Regions from separate parts of the Streptomyces sp. NPDC001135 genome, predicted to be linked through region 3. Evidence: riboswitches for the same ligand, from Rfam matches in the RefSeq annotation. Region 3 holds a riboswitch; each other region holds the start of a gene.

What was found. A riboswitch is a leader RNA that binds a small molecule or an ion and turns the genes downstream of it on or off. The one in region 3 is predicted to bind cyclic di-AMP.
Region 1: linked by a shared signal. The riboswitch ahead of ACWC94_RS08980 (M23 family metallopeptidase) and the one ahead of ACWC94_RS21795 (M23 family metallopeptidase) in region 3 are both predicted to bind cyclic di-AMP.
Region 2: linked by a shared signal. The riboswitch ahead of ACWC94_RS17370 (NlpC/P60 family protein) and the one ahead of ACWC94_RS21795 (M23 family metallopeptidase) in region 3 are both predicted to bind cyclic di-AMP.

The regions. Positions count from the first base shown of each region.
Region 1 covers NZ_JBSFKD010000005.1:86,899-92,215, reverse strand. Annotated here, with positions in the region: gene ACWC94_RS08985 (alpha-galactosidase) at 1-1,560, shown strand, start outside; cyclic di-AMP (ydaO/yuaA leader) riboswitch at 1,861-2,022, shown strand; gene ACWC94_RS08980 (M23 family metallopeptidase) at 2,027-2,932, shown strand; gene ACWC94_RS08975 (SGNH/GDSL hydrolase family protein) at 3,150-3,935, shown strand; gene ACWC94_RS08970 (TetR/AcrR family transcriptional regulator) at 4,124-4,738, opposite strand; gene ACWC94_RS08965 (Glu/Leu/Phe/Val dehydrogenase dimerization domain-containing protein) at 4,851-5,317, opposite strand, start outside.
Region 2 covers NZ_JBSFKD010000012.1:130,163-135,479, forward strand. Annotated here, with positions in the region: gene ACWC94_RS17355 (hypothetical protein) at 1-131, shown strand, start outside; gene ACWC94_RS17360 (hypothetical protein) at 203-556, shown strand; gene ACWC94_RS17365 (tellurite resistance/C4-dicarboxylate transporter family protein) at 560-1,525, opposite strand; gene ACWC94_RS17370 (NlpC/P60 family protein) at 1,630-2,832, opposite strand; cyclic di-AMP (ydaO/yuaA leader) riboswitch at 2,840-3,009, opposite strand; gene pcrA (DNA helicase PcrA) at 3,232-5,317, shown strand, end outside.
Region 3 covers NZ_JBSFKD010000017.1:137,407-142,723, forward strand. Annotated here, with positions in the region: gene ACWC94_RS21785 (M16 family metallopeptidase) at 153-1,544, shown strand; gene ACWC94_RS21790 (M16 family metallopeptidase) at 1,541-2,929, shown strand; cyclic di-AMP (ydaO/yuaA leader) riboswitch at 3,144-3,304, shown strand; gene ACWC94_RS21795 (M23 family metallopeptidase) at 3,317-4,060, shown strand; gene ACWC94_RS21800 (GntR family transcriptional regulator) at 4,258-4,944, shown strand; gene ACWC94_RS21805 (HPr family phosphocarrier protein) at 5,084-5,317, opposite strand, start outside.

The DNA.
Region 1 (5,317 bases), on a different contig from region 3:
TCCCGCCTCACCACCGCCCCGCTCACCTACGGCGAGAAGGTCATCGGCAGCCGCCGCGGCCACACCGGCCACCAGCACCTGCCCTGGGTGGCGCTGGACACCGACGCCACCGAGGAGCACGGCGAGGTCTACGGCTGCGCGCTGGGCTGGTCCGGCTCCTGGCGCATCGCGGTCGCCCAGCTCCCGGACGCGCGCGTGCAGATCACCGGCGGCGCCGGCTACGACGACTCGGGTCTGCTGCTCCTCGAGCCGGGGGAGTCGTACACCACCCCGGTCTTCGCGGGCCTGTGGAGCGACGGCGGCTTCGGCGGTGCCAGCCGCGCCTGGCACGCCTACCAGCGCGCGTACGTCATCCCGGACGCCGGGCGGGACCGGCCGGTGCTCTTCAACTCCTGGGAGGCGACGAACTTCGCCATCTCCGAGGAGCAGCAGCTCGCGCTCGCCCGCCGGGCCGCCGGAATCGGCGTGGAGCTCTTCGTCGTGGACGACGGCTGGTTCGGCGCCCGCACCAGCGACCGCGCCGGCCTGGGCGACTGGACCCCCAACCCCGACCGCTTCCCGCACGGCCTGAAGCCGCTGGCCGACCAGGTGCACGCCCTCGGCATGCGGTTCGGCATCTGGGTCGAGCCCGAGATGGTCAACCCGGACAGCGACCTGTACCGCGCGCATCCCGACTGGGTGCAGTACCAGCCGGGACGGAAGCGGACGGAACTGCGCAACCAGCTCGTCCTCAACCTCGCCCGCGAGGACGTCCAGGAGTACCTGTGGGAGCAGCTGAACACCCTGCTCGCCGGCGCCCCCATCGACTATGTCAAGTGGGACTTCAACCGCTGCTTCACCGATGCCGGCTGGCCCGGTGAGCCGTACCCGCAGCGCCTGTGGGTGGACCACGTCCGCGCCCTGTACGCCCTGCTGGACCGGCTGCGCGCGGCCCATCCCTCCGTCGCCTTCGAGTCCTGCTCGGGCGGTGGCGGCCGCATCGACCTCGGCGTCGTGAGCCGCACCGACCAGGTGTGGACCTCCGACAACACCGACCCGCTGGACCGGCTCGCCATCCAGTACGGCTTCAGTCAGATCCACCCCGCGCGGATCATGGCCGCCTGGGTGACCGACAGTCCGAACACCCAGCTCAATGGCCGGGTCAGCTCCCTGCGGTTCCGTTTCGTCAGCGCCATGGCGGGCGTTCTCGGGGTCGGCGGCGATCTCACGGAATGGACCGATCAGGAGCTGGCCGAGGCCCGGTGGTGGGTCGGGCTCTACAAGGAGATCCGCCCGGTCGTCCAGCGGGGCGACCTGTACCGGCTGCGACCGCCGGCCGGTGGTCCCAGTGCCGTCCAGTACGTCCTGGGCGAGGAGACGGTGGTCCTCGCCTGGCTCCCGGCGCAGAGCCACGGCGAGCCCGTGCCGCCGCTGCGCCTGCGCGGACTCGACCCGGCGGCGTCGTACGAATGCCGTGAGACGGGTGAAGTCCACCGCGGGGCCGTCCTGCTGCACCACGGGCTGCGCACCGGACTCAAGGGTGACCTGGATGCAACGGTTCTCCGGCTGCGCCGTATCTGAACCTTCTGCCCGAATTGGCGCCTTCATTCCAACTCGCCGGGGAATAAGGGCTCGTGGCCGGGTGTGCGTGAGGAGCGTCATATTCGTGACCGTGCGTCGCACGTCATGTTCACGTAATTCCCATGGTGAAAAGGGAAAGGGAAAGGGTGGAGCGGACGGAATTCACGGAGTGTGACCGAGATGTCCCGTGAGCGATCTTCGTCACGTCGAACGGCGGGAACGGGATGCTTGTTTCCCCGCGTCCCACTCGCTTACGTTCGCCACCGATCCGGACGGAACGCCGCATCCTGCCGCCGCCCGGAGTCCCACACACTTGACCCGTGTTCGGCAGGAGCGGGGGACCCACCAGGTACGACTGCCTGTCCGGTCTCCGCGACAGGCTCGGGGTGAAGCCGTGCGCGCACGGCCGGGCAGCTCCAGCCCGAACCCGACAGCTCACCTCGCAGGCGCCGGAGAGGAATGCGCCATGCCCGGTAAGGGCAAGCACCGACGCCCCAAGCCCCCGCGTCTTTCCCGCTCGATCGCCCTTGCCGGAACCGGCGGCGCCGCCCTGGCCCTCCCGCTCGTCGGCACCACCGGGGCGCATGCCGCCACCGTCCCGCAGTCCGTTTCCGCCCGGGCCGCGCAGTCCCTCGAGGCCCCGGTGGACAAGGCCGCCGCGCAGCCGAGTCCGGAATGGCGCACCTACAGGGTGAAGTCCGGCGACTGCCTGTCAACGATCGCCGACGAGCAGCACGTCGCGGGCGGCTGGCACCGCCTCTACGCCGCCAACCGGCAGGCCGTCGGCGACGACCCGGCGCTGATCCACCCCGGCCTGAAGCTCGCGCTCGGCCGGCGGTCCGCACCGGCTCGCACCGAGCCCGCGCCCGCGAGCCGGCCGTCCGCCGACTCGTCCCGCTCCACGTCCCAGGCGGCCCCGGCGCCGAGGACCTCCGGCGCCGCCGCGACGGCGACCACCTCCACCGGCTTCACCCTCCCGGTCGCCGGCGCCACCATCGGCACCGGCTACCACGTGGCCGGCAGCATGTGGTCCAGCGGCTACCACACGGGCGTCGACTTCGTCGTACCGACCGGCACCCCCGTCAAGGCCGTCGCCGCGGGCACGGTCGTCTCCGCCGGCTGGGGCGGCGCGTACGGCAACCAGGTCGTCCTCAGGCTCGACGACGGTCACTACGCGCAGTACGGCCACCTCTCCCGGCTCTCCGTCTCGGCCGGGCAGACCGTGACCGAGGGCCAGCAGGTCGGCCTGTCGGGCGCCACCGGCAACGTCACCGGCCCGCACCTGCACTTCGAGATCCGTACGACCCCCGACTACGGTTCCGACATCGACCCGGTCGGCTACCTCCGCGGGCACGGCGTCGCCGTCGTCTGACACCCCGCCACAACCGCCTGCCTGGCACACGGCCGAAGGCCGGACCCACGATCCCCGGGTCCGGCCTTCGGTGTGTCCGCCTTATTCCGGGTACGCAAACGAATTAAGGGTGTCTTATCTCACCGTTCGTCAACCCCTGCCTACGGTCGCGTAGGTCACATCCGAAGGTGAATCATGGTCCGACGTGGCAGACGATTCGAAGAATGACAACAGATCAGTGATCGGGTCGTACGTGGCGGTGGGGGACAGCTTCACCGAGGGCGTCGGCGACCCCGGGCCCGACGGGGCGTTCGTGGGCTGGGCCGACCGGTTCGCGGTACTGCTCGCCGACCGGCGGCCCGAGGGGGACTTCGAGTACACCAATCTCGCGGTGCGCGGGAAGCTGCTCGACCAGATCGTGCAGGACCAGCTCCCGCAGGCCGTCGAACTCGCCCCGGACCTGGTCTCCTTCTGCGCGGGCGGCAACGACATCATCCGCCCCGGCACCGACCCGGACGAGGTGGCCGAGCGCTTCGAGCGGGCCGTCGCCCGGCTGACCGAGGCGGCCGGCACGGTGATGGTGACGACCGGCTTCGACACCCGTGGCGTCCCCTTGCTCAAGCATCTGCGCGGCAAGATCGCCACGTACAACGGGCACGTCCGCGCCATCGCCGACCGGTACGGCTGCCCGGTGCTCGACCTGTGGTCCCTGAAGTCCGTGCAGGACCGCAGGGCCTGGGACAGCGACCGGCTCCATCTCTCGCCCGAGGGGCACACGCGCGTGGCGCTGCGCGCCGGCCAGGCCCTCGGCCTCGACATCCCGGCCGACCCGGAGCAGCCGTGGCCGCCGCAGCCGCCCCGGGGCACGCTGGACATCCGCCGCGACGACGTCCACTGGGCCCGCGAGTACCTGGTCCCGTGGATCGGCCGCCGCCTGCGCGGCGAGTCCTCCGGCGACCACGTCACCGCGAAGGGCGCCCTGTCCCCCGACGACATCAAGCTGCGCATCACCTCGGTGGCCTGACCGACACCCGCGTGCCCCGCACACCCGTGGTGCGGGGCACGGTCGCGTCCGGCGGTGCGCGGCGGCGCCGGGCCGTACGGGTCGGGTCCGCCCTGCCGGAAACCCGCGGGGCCCGGCTGTGCCGGGGACGGGCGGGGCCGGCGGTGGCGGCCCGTGTCCCGCGGGCAGGGTGCCGCCCGGCGCTGAGGTCAGCGTTCGTTCAGGGTCTTCCGGTCCAGGCCCAGTTCCCGGGCCAGCGCGTCGTCGGCCCACTCCTGCGCGCGTGTCCGCGGCACCGCTCCCGGGTACGAGGTCAGCTGCACGGCCAGCCCGTCCAGCAGCGCGGTCAGCCGCAGTGCGGCACCGGCGGGGTCGGCGCAGGTGAACTCGCCGGCCGCCACGCCCTCGGCGACGACGTCGGCGATCGCCGCCTTCCACTGCTTGTCGAGGTCCCGGGTGACCTCCCGCAGGGCCGGCTCGCGCAGGGCCGCCGCCCATCCCTCGATCCACAGCCGCCAGCCCTTGGCCTGTCCGGTCGGCGCGTACCAGCGCACCGCGGCCCGCAGCCGGCGCAGCGCGGACGTCCGCCGCCCCAGCAGCTTGCGCAGATGCGCGAGGTCGTCCTCCGCCGCGTACGCGAACGCGGCCGCGACCAGCTTCTCCTTCGTCGAGAAGTGGTACAGCACCAGCGCGTTGCTCACCCCGAGCGTCGCGGCCACGTCGGCGATCCTGACCGCCGCCACGCCACGCGCCTCGATCTGCCCGATGGCGGCCCGCAGCAGTTCCTCCCGCCGCTCGGCCACGCTCAACCGCACTCTCGCCACCCGGTCACCCTAGTCCGTTGGCGAGGGTGGCGCGGAAGAGCCCGGTTCCCGCCGGCCGTTCCGGTGCGGGACTGTGACATGCCCACGGGGGCCGGGGGCTCGCCGCGGTCCGTCACCGGTACCACCCGAAGCGGTCCGCGATCACCGGCAGCCGGTCGGTCACCAGGGCGTGGGCGGCGGCGCGCGGGGTCGTACCGTCCGCGTCCGCACGGTCCAGCATCAGCTCGACCAGGGCGCGCATGGAACGCCGGATGTGTGCGAAGGCCTCGTCGGCGCCGGGGCCGATGTCGCCGAACAGGGTCCACCACCACCAGGCGTTCGTGGCCGAGTTGACCACGACGTCCGGCAGCACGGCCACCCCGCGCGCCGCCAGCGTCTCCTCCGCCTCGGGCAGTACGGGCATGTTGGCGGCCTCCACGATCCAGCGGGCGCGGACCCGCTGCTGGTTCCCGGTGTCGATCGCGTACGACACGGCGGCCGGTACCAGCACCTCCGCGTCGGCGGACAGCCAGGCGTCCCCGGGCAGTTCGCGGTCGCCGGGGCGCAGCACACGGCGGTCGACGGTGCCGTAGCCGTCCC
Region 2 (5,317 bases), on a different contig from region 3:
GGACGTTCGTGGCGAGCGGAGCGCCGTTCCGCGAAGATCTCCTGGTGCGCACGGACGCCGTGTCCGTCGAGGCCTGCCTGGACGCCTGTCTGCCCCGGCTGCGCGAGTTCGGCCTGATCATCCCGGAGTAGGTGCTGGCTCACTCGGGGAACGGCACCCTGCCGTCCCTGGGGCTCGTACCGACGAATTAGGCTCCGGCCCCATGGACGTACTCATCCATCTCTTCGTCGGCCTGCACATCATCGGCATCGCCGCGCTGCTCGGCGGTTTCCTCACCCAGATGAAGGCGATGGGCCAGGGCACGGCCCGCTTCGTGCCCGGAATGCTGCATGGAGCGCTGACCATGCTGGTCACCGGCGTGGTCCTGGTCGGGCTCAACCAGGCCGACGACCACCACGTCAACACCCTCAAGATCGGCGTCAAGCTGGCGCTGCTGATCGTGATCCTCGGCCTGGTCTATGTGAAGCGCGACGAGGAGAAGATCGACAAGGGCATGTTCGGCCTGGTCGGCCTGCTGACCACCGCGAACATCTTCATCGCCGTGCTGTGGACCTGACGGTCAGCCGTTCCTGCCGCCGGCGCGGACCGAGAGCACCGCACCGGCGGCGACCGCGAGCCACGCCGCCACCGCCACCCACAGCAGCACCCGTCCCGGCCATCTGAGCCACGGGACGCCGAGGGCGGTCGAGACGGTCAGCGTCGCCGCCGCCGTCATCCCCATCGGGAACACCGTCGCCCACCGCCGCACGTCGTAGCCGCGCCGGGGCCGCACCGCCTCGGCGGCCAGCAGCAGGAGATACAAGGCCAGGTCCAGGGCGAGCAGTGCGATCGTCACGGTGCGCAGCACACCGCGGTCGTCCCCGTCCCACAGATGCAGGCCCGTATCCCCGGCGACGAGCAGTTTCGCCCCCGCCAGCGCCGAGATCGCGAGCGCCCCGCCCGCGATCCAGTGGTCACCGGGCCCCTCCAGCACCTGCCGTGCGTCGAAGCGGGCCAGCGCGAGGCCGTAGAGCACCAGCCCCAGCCAGAACAGCACCAGCGCGGTGTGCGTGAGCCACGCCGTGCGCTCGGCCGCCGCCGATGTCGCGGCCAGTACGACAAGCCCCTGTGTGGCCACACAACACAGGAACACCGTGCCCGGCATGCGCCGACTCCAGTGCCGGACGACCAGGACCAGCAGCACCGGCCAGAGCAGCGCCGAGAGCGCCAGCAGTGCCTCGGCCAGGGTCTGGCGGCCCAGCAGCGAGATCCGGGTGCCGAGCACAGCGGTCGCGGCGACGGCGGTGAGCGCGCCGGGACTCTCCGCCTCGGCCACCCAGCGCTGCCGCTCCCAGAGCAGCCGCAGGGCGAAGCCGGCCGCCAGCGCCACCCAGGCGACGCCGGACACCGCGAGCGCCACCCGGGAGAGCACCTCGGCGCCGGTCAGTTGCAGCCCCACCGACAGGATGCCGGTCGCCATCACGGCGGTCCCGGCCGCGGGGGGCCGCTCCGCCCACCACGTGCGCAGACCTGGGATGCCGGGCATGCGCCCGATGCTAGGGAGCCGCACGTCCCCGCCGTGGAAGGGCACGCGCGCGTGGAGGGCGGAAACGCCGGTACGCGCGCGTGGGGCGAGGACGGCTGGTCCGGTCAGCCCGGCCGGACCACGCTGTGGATGATCGACTCCCCGCCGTAGTAGATCGACTCCTCGCGGACGTACGCGCCCGGCTTCGGCGCGTGGATCATCATGCCGTTGCCTATGTAGACGCCGACGTGGCTGATGTCGTCGTAGAAGAAGACCAGGTCACCCGGCCGCGCGTCGGCCAGTGACACCGTGGTGCCCGCATCGACCTGGTCGTACGTGGTGCGCGGCAGGGTGACACCGGCCGCCCTCCAGGCGGCCTGGGTGAGGCCCGAGCAGTCGTAGGAGTCCGGCCCGGTGGCGCCCCACACATACGGCTTGCCGATCTGCGCGCGGGCGAAGGCGATCGCCTTCTCGGCCTTCGTGTCGTACGAGCCGGATGTCGTGGACCCGGTCGACCCGGATCCCGTCGACCCGGATCCGGACGACGAAGACGACGAGGACGACGAGGACGACGAAGACGACGAGGACGACGAGGACAACGAGGAGGCTTGCTGCTGGGCCGCCTGCCGCTTCGCCAGCTCGGCCGCCTTGCGTGCCGCCTCCTGCTGCTTCTCCCGCTCGATGGCGGCCAGCCGCGCCTTCTCCTGGGCCGTCAGCTGCGACAGCAGCTCGCGCGCGGAGGCGAGCTTCTTCTGGACGGTGGCCTTGGCGGTCTGCAGGTCGTGCTGCGAGTCGGTCAGGGTCCGCAGGCTCTCCGCGGCCTCCCGCCGTTTCTTCATCGTCGAGGCCTGCTCGCCGATGAAGTCGTCGACCGCGCTCTTCTGCCGCGAGGTCAGCCGGCTCATCAGCTGGCGCTGGTCGAAGTAGTCCTGCGGACTGTCCGCGAGCAGGAGGGCGGCGGTGTCGGGAGCGGCGGCGCCGGTGCGGTACTGGGCCGCGGCGAAGGAGCCCAGCTCCTCGCGGGCCTTGTTGAGGCGCTGGGCGCGCCGGGCGACCTCTTCGCGCAGGGCGTCGGCGCGACTGCGCTGCTTTCCCGTCCGTTCCTTGGCTGCGTTGTACTTCTCGGTCGCCGACTCCGCCTGGCGGTAGAGGTCGTCGACCTTCTTCTCGACCTCTTCCAGGCTCGGCTTGGCGTGATCGGTGCTCGGGGCGGCCTCTGCGGTCTGCGAGAGCACGGCCATGGAGGTGAGGGCGGCGGTGGCGAGGGCGGGGGTGCGCAGGCCCGTTCCGATGGTTCCGCCGGGGCGCGTCTTACGGTGCGACGCCAAGGGAGGCGACTCCTTCCAATGGGCCGCCTACCGGGTTAGCTGTCGGGTTCGGGCGGCGGTTCGGAAGGTTTGCCCTACGGCCTCGTCCCGGGCGGGAGTCGTCCGATTCACCCCAGGATCGGTGGGTCCCCGGCTCCGGGCGCCCTGCGGACGCGCCGGACTCGGCGGAGGCCGCGCACGCGGCCTGACGGCAACCTAGCCAACTGGTGTGACTAGTGTGAAGGTTGGTGCGTGATATGTCCGATACATTTTCGTGATCTCGCTTCCGGATCACGTTCCCGTCATGGGGCGATTCCGCAGCGTAAGGGCCATGCCCCGGGTGTTCGCCGCTCCTTCCGCAGGGCCGTCTTCCCGGTACGGCGGCCGGTTGTCGGTGGGGCACCCTAGACTCGTAGAGCGATGAGCAGCCTCTTTGACGACAGCTTCCTGGCGGACCTCCAGCCCCCTCGCGGGCGCGAGGAGGAGCCCCCGCCGCCGCCCGAGGACGATCACGCTCCGGAGCCGCTTCCGGACGATCTGTTCGGCGGGAAGTTCGACGTGCCGCCGGACCGGGACGCCTACTACCGCGACGGCGCCCCCCGCCCCGCGCTCGACGCGGCGGCCCTCCTGGAAGGGCTGAACGACAACCAGCGCGCCGCGGTCGTGCACGCCGGCTCGCCGCTGCTCATCGTCGCCGGCGCCGGCTCCGGCAAGACCCGTGTGCTCACCCACCGCATCGCCCACCTCCTCGCCGAGCGGCATGTGCACCCGGGCCAGATCCTCGCGATCACCTTCACCAACAAGGCCGCGGGCGAGATGAAGGAACGCGTCGAGCAGCTCGTCGGCCCGCGCGCGAACGCGATGTGGGTGATGACCTTCCACAGCGCGTGCGTGCGCATCCTGCGCCGCGAGTCGAAGAAGCTCGGCTTCACGTCGTCGTTCTCGATCTACGACGCCGCCGACAGCAAGCGCCTGATGGCCCTGGTCTGCCGTGACCTGGACCTCGACCCCAAGCGCTTCCCGCCGAAGTCCTTCAGCGCCAAGATCAGCAACCTGAAGAACGAGCTGATCGACGAGGAGGACTTCGCCGCCCAGGCCGCCGACGGCTTCGAGAAGACCCTCGCCCAGGCCTACGCCCTGTACCAGTCGCGACTGCGCGAGGCGAACGCCCTCGACTTCGACGACCTGATCATGACGACGGTCAACCTGCTGCGCGCGTTCCCGGACGTGGCCGAGCACTACCGCCGCCGCTTCCGCCATGTCCTGGTCGACGAGTACCAGGACACCAACCACGCCCAGTACGCCCTGGTACGCGAGCTGGTGGGCACCGGCGACCACGACGAGGACACTCCGCCCGGCGAGTACGACCTCCCGCCCGCCGAGCTGTGCGTGGTGGGTGACGCGGACCAGTCGATCTACGCCTTCCGGGGCGCGACGATCCGCAACATCCTGCAGTTCGAGGAGGACTACCCGGACGCGACGACGATCCTGCTGGAGCAGAACTACCGCTCCACGCAGACCATCCTGTCCGCCGCCAACGCGGTCATCGAGCGCAACGAGTCCCGCCGCCCGAAGAACCTGTGGACCAACGCCGGCCAGGGCGCGCGGATCACCGGCTACGTCGCCGACACCGAGCACGACGAGGCGCAGTTCGTCTCCGACGAGATAGACCGCCTGGTGGACGCGGGCGAGGCCAGGGCCGGCGACGTCGCCGTCTTCTACCGCACCAACGCCCAGTCCCGTGTCTTCGAAGAGGTCTTCATCCGCGTCGGCCTGCCCTACAAGGTCGTCGGCGGGGTCCGCTTCTACGAGCGCAAGGAGGTCCGGGACGTCCTCGCCTACCTGCGCGTTCTCGCCAACCCGGAGGACTCGGTGCCGCTGCGCCGCATCCTCAACGTACCCAAGCGGGGCATCGGCGACCGCGCGGAGGCGATGGTCGACGCCCTCGCCCAGCGGGAGAAGATCAGCTTCCCGCAGGCCCTGAAGCGTGTGGACGAGGCGTACGGCATGGCCGCGCGCTCCACCAACGCGGTCAAGCGGTTCAACACGCTGATGGAGGACCTGCGTACGATCGTCGAGTCCGGTGCCGGACCGGCGACCGTCCTGGAGGCGGTGCTCGAGCGCACCGGCTATCTCGCCGAGTTGCAGGCCTCCACCGACCCGCAGGACGAGACCCGTATCGAGAACCTCCAGGAACTCGCGGCTGTGGCCCTCGAGTTCGAGCAGGAGCGCGGTGAGGGCGAGCCGGTGGGGCTGGCCGACTTCCTGGAGCAGGTCGCCCTGGTCGCCGACTCCGACCAGATCCCCGACGAGGACGAGGAAGGCTCCGGCGTCATCACCCTGATGACCCTGCACACCGCCAAGGGCCTGGAGTTCCCGGTCGTCTTCCTGACCGGCATGGAGGACGGCGTCTTCCCGCACATGCGCGCCCTCGGCCAGACCAAGGAACTGGAGGAGGAGCGGCGCCTGGCGTACGTCGGTATCACGCGCGCGCGGGAGCGGCTCT
Region 3 (5,317 bases):
CCGGGGGCCGGGTCCGGGGCAGGCTACGCGATCCGCTGTGGGCGTACGTCCCGCGGGAACTTCGCCGAGCCCCCGCACGCTGTGCATACAGTGGCAGGAACGGCAGGAAGACCGCGGTTTCCACAACCGCATCCGCTCGCGAAGGGATGTACATGCCCATGGGTCACACGACCACAGCCGAGGCAGGCTCCGGGGGCCTGACAGCGACCGAGCACCGCCTGGCCAACGGTCTGCGCGTGGTGCTTTCCGAGGACCACCTGACCCCGGTGGCGGCGGTCTGCCTCTGGTACGACGTCGGCTCCCGCCACGAAGTCAAGGGACGCACCGGTCTGGCTCACCTTTTCGAGCACCTGATGTTCCAGGGTTCGGCGCAGGTCAAGGGCAACGGTCACTTCGAGCTGGTGCAGGGCGCCGGCGGCTCGCTGAACGGCACCACCAGCTTCGAGCGCACCAACTACTTCGAGACCATGCCCGCCCACCAGCTGGAGCTCGCCCTCTGGCTGGAGGCCGACCGCATGGGCTCGCTCCTCGCCGCCCTGGACGACGAGTCGATGGAGAACCAGCGGGACGTCGTCAAGAACGAACGCCGTCAGCGCTACGACAACGTCCCCTACGGCACCGCCTTCGAGAAGCTGACCGCGCTGTCGTACCCGGAGGGCCACCCCTACCACCACACGCCGATCGGCTCGATGGCGGACCTGGACGCGGCCACCCTGGAGGACGCCCGCCAGTTCTTCCGCACCTACTACGCGCCGAACAACGCGGTGCTCTCCGTGGTCGGCGACATCGACCCCGTGCAGACGCTGGCCTGGATCGAGAAGTACTTCGGTTCGATCACCGCGCACGACGGCAAGCCCGCGCCGCGTGACGGCTCCCTGCCGGAGATCATCGGCGAGCAGAAGCGCGAGGTCCTCGTCGAGGAGGTCCCGGCGCGCGCCCTGATGGCCGCCTACCGGCTCCCGCACGACGGCACGCGCGCGTGCGACGCGGCCGACCTCGCCCTGACCGTCCTCGGCGGCGGCGAGTCCTCCCGCCTGTACAACCGGCTGGTGCGCCGCGACCGCACGGCCGTCGCGGCCGGCTTCGGCCTGCTGCGGCTGGCCGGCGCACCCTCGATGGGCTGGCTGGACGTGAAGGCCTCCGGTGACGTCGAGGTGCCGGTCATCGAGGCCGCCATCGACGAGGAGCTGGCCCGGTTCGCCGAGGAGGGCCCCACGCCCGAGGAGATGGAGCGCGCCCAGGCCCAGTTGGAGCGCGAGTGGCTGGACCGGCTCGGCACGGTCGCCGGCCGCGCCGACGAACTGTGCCGGTTCGCCGTCCTGTTCGGCGACCCGCAGCTCGCCCTCACGGCCGTGAAGCGCGTCCTGGAGATCACCCCGGAGGAGGTCCAGGAGGTCGCCAAGGCCCGTCTGCGCCCCGACAACCGCGCGGTCCTGGTCTACGAACCGAAGTCCCCGGAGGCCCCCGACGCCGACGTCCCCGAGGACCCCGAGCAGGAAGCGACCGTAGAGGCCGGTAACGAGAACGAGGAGACGGCCAAGTGACCGAGCTCGCCACCATGGACTTCCACCCCCAGCCGCAGCCCGGCGAGGCCCGTCCCTGGGCGTTCCCGGCGCCCGAGCGCACCGCGCTCGACAACGGCCTGACGGTGCTGCGCTGCCACCGCCCCGGCCAGCAGGTCGTCGCCGTCGAGGTGCTGCTCGACGCACCCCTGGACGCCGAGCCGGCCGGCCTGGACGGCGTTGGCACGATCATGGCGCGGGCCTTCTCCGAGGGCACCGACAAGCACTCCGCCGAGGAGTTCGCCGCCGAGCTGGAGCGCGCGGGCGCCACGCTCGACGCGCACGCCGACCACCCCGGCGTCCGGCTCAGCCTGGAGGTCCCGGCCTCCCGCCTGGCCAAGGGCCTCGGCCTGCTCGCCGACGCCCTGCGCGCGCCCGCCTTCGCCGAGAGCGAGGTCGAGCGGCTGGTCCGCAACCGCCTGGACGAGATCCCGCACGAGCTGGCCAACCCCTCCCGCCGGGCCGCGAAGGAGCTCTCCAAGGAGCTGTTCCCGGCGACCTCGCGCATGTCGCGTCCGCGCCAGGGCACCGAGGAGACCGTCGAGAAGATCGACGCCGCCGCCGTACGCGCCTTCTACGACCGGTACGTTCGCCCCGCCACGGCCACGGCCGTCGTGGTCGGTGATCTCACCGGCACCGACCTGGACGCGCTGCTCGGCGACACCCTGGGCGCCTGGACCGGCACCCCGGGCGAGCCGCGGCCCGTGCCGCCGGTGACCGCGGACGACACCGGCCGCGTGGTCATCGTGGACCGGCCCGGTGCCGTCCAGACGCAGCTACTCATCGGCCGCGTCGGCCCCGACCGGCACGACCGCGTGTGGCCCGCCCAGGTGCTCGGCACGTACTGCCTCGGCGGCACCCTCACCTCCCGCCTGGACCGCGTCCTGCGCGAGGAGAAGGGCTACACCTACGGGGTGCGCGCCTTCGGGCAGGTCCTCAGGTCCGCTCCGGACGGTACGGGTGCCTCGATGCTCGCCATCAGCGGCTCCGTGGACACCCCCAACACCGGTCCCGCGCTGGAGGACCTGTGGAAGGTGCTGCGCACCCTCGCGGCGGACGGCCTGACCGACGCCGAGCGGGACGTGGCCGTGCAGAACCTCGTCGGGGTGGCGCCGCTGAAGTACGAGACCGCGGCGGCCGTCGCGAGCACGCTGGCCGACCAGGTCGAGCAGCACCTGCCCGACGACTTCCAGGCGACGCTGTATCAGCAGCTGGCCGCGACGGGCACGGTGGAGGCCACGGCGGCCGTCGTGAACGCCTTCCCGGTGGACCGCCTGGTGACCGTCCTCGTCGGTGACGCCGCCCAGGTCAAGGCGCCGGTCGAGGCACTCGGCATCGGCGAAGTGACCGTGGTGGCGGCCGAGTAGCGGCACACGCGCGTGGGGCCCTGGCGACCGACGGGTCGTCAGGGCCCCTTGTGCGCTCCGCTCTCCACCTCCCAGATGTCCGAATTGGGGCGGAGGTTGCCTGTCTGCCCTGTGGGATGCGCTACAAAAGCCCGGATCCGTTTGGGGTTGGAAAGCGGGCTTCCGTAGCGTCGTCCGGGCTGTTCGTCAGGCAGTGCGCCGCACCCGCGGCACCGGACAGCCATCGCCGAGTCCCCGTACGGCGCGAGCCAGGGGAGCCGGGGACCCACCGTCCCTGGGGTGAATCGGGCGCCCGCGCGCGAGCGAGGGGGCCCGTAGGAGACCTTCCTGCTCCGAACCCGTCAGCTAACCCGGTAGGCGAGAGGGAAGGAAAGGACCAGCCACTTCATGGCGTTCATGTGCGCCACCGGGAAGCACCGCAAGCCCGGCCGGGTCAAGCGCACCACCGCCCAGGCGGCCGGCATCGCGGCCCTCACCACCACCGGCGTCATCGGCACCGTCGCGGCGCCTCATGCGTTCGCCGCCGAGAACACCGCCGAGCAGACCGGCCTCACCCCGGTGGTGAGCGTCGGGGACGACATAGCCGAGCAGATCGACGCGCAGGCCGCCGCCCAGCAGCAGGTCGCCGAGCAGAAGGCGGCCGAACAGGCCGCGGCCAAGAGGGCCCGGGAGGTCCGCGAGGCCAGGGCGCGCGCCGCCCGCGAGGCCGAGCGCAAGCGTCTGAACGCCTTCGTCGCCCCGATCGCGCACTCCTACGTGTCGACGGCCTACAAGGCCAGCAGCTCCCTGTGGTCCTCCGGCTCGCACACCGGCATCGACTTCCACGCGGCCAGCGGCACACCCGTTCACGCGGTCGGCGTGGGCACCGTCGTCTCCACCGGCTGGGGCGGCGCGTACGGCAACGAGATCGTGATCCGGATGGCCGACGGCATGTACACCCAGTACGGCCATCTCTCGTCGATCGGCGTCACGGTGGGCCAGCAGGTCACCCCGGGCCAGCAGATCGGTCTGTCCGGCGCGACCGGCAACGTCACCGGTCCGCACCTCCACTTCGAGGCCCGCACGACCCCCGACTACGGCTCGGACGTCGACCCCGTCGCCTACCTGCGCCGGCACGGTGTGAGCGTCTGACGTCCCAGGCTCCGCCCGCGCAGCCCCGGCCCGCACCGGCCGGGGTTTCGCTGTTTTCTGGGGCGTCCACCGGACCCGCCGACCAAAAAATATCCATGGATTCCGGCCCGCCGTCGGAATTTCCGACGCATTGGAATAGAGTCACGGAACACGCGTCCATCGTCGACGTTTCACGGGGATTAAGGCGGAGGTCGGTCATGCGTATTCCGGCGCACTCGGTGTGCACGGCGATCCGGGACGACATCGTCGCCGGTGTCCACGAGCGCGGCGGCCGCCTCACCGAGGAAGTCCTGGCCCGCCGCTACGGCGTCTCGCGCGTCCCCGTCCGCGAGGCCCTGCGCACCCTGGAGGCGGAGGGCTTCGTGGTGACCCGCCGGCACGCGGGCGCGTGCGTGGCCGAACCGACCGAGCAGGAGGCCGCCGACCTGCTGGAGATGCGCGTGCTCCTGGAGCCGCTCGGGGCCGCCCGGGCCGCCCAGCGCCGCACGGAGGCCCACCTCAAGGTGCTGCGCGGCCTGGTCAGGATCGGTCAGGAGCGGGCCAGGAGGGGGCACAGCGACGATCTGCGCTCACTGGGCGGCTGGTTCCACGAGACGCTCGCCCAGGCCTGCGGCAGCCCCTCGCTGACCGCGATGCTCATCCAGCTGCGGCACAAGATCGCCTGGATGTACGCGGTGGAGGCGCCGCCGAGTCCGGTGGAGTCCTGGGCGGAACACGGCGCCATCGTCGACGCGGTGGCGCGCGGTGACGGCGAGCGCGCGCGGGCGGTCACGGCGCTGCACACCGAGCGTGCGGCGGCCGCGCACCGGTTGCGTCGTCCCGGGGCCGCCGAGCGTGTGAGGACCTCGCAACGTGCCGTAAACATGCCGAGTCTCCGGCATTAACACGGGAGCCGTATACAAAGAAGGGGTATTCGGTGGACCTGGATTTCCGCTGCCCCTTTCCCGTGCGCCCTGAATTCAACGGCCGAAAAACGCGGAAGCCGCGCCACCCGGAATGGGCGGCGCGGCTCCCTCGCCTTGCTCAGACGGTCTCGGGCAGCTCTTCCAGGCCCTCGGAGACCAGCTTGGCCAGACGGTCCAGGGCGGCGTCCGCGCCCTCGGCGTCGGAGGCGAGGACGATCTCCTCGCCACCCTGGGCGCCCAGACCCAGGACAGCCAGCATGGAGGCCGCGTTGACGGGGTTGCCGTCAGCCTTGGCGATCGTCACCGGGACGCCTGCGGCCGTGGCGGCTCGGACGAAGATGGAGGCGGGGCG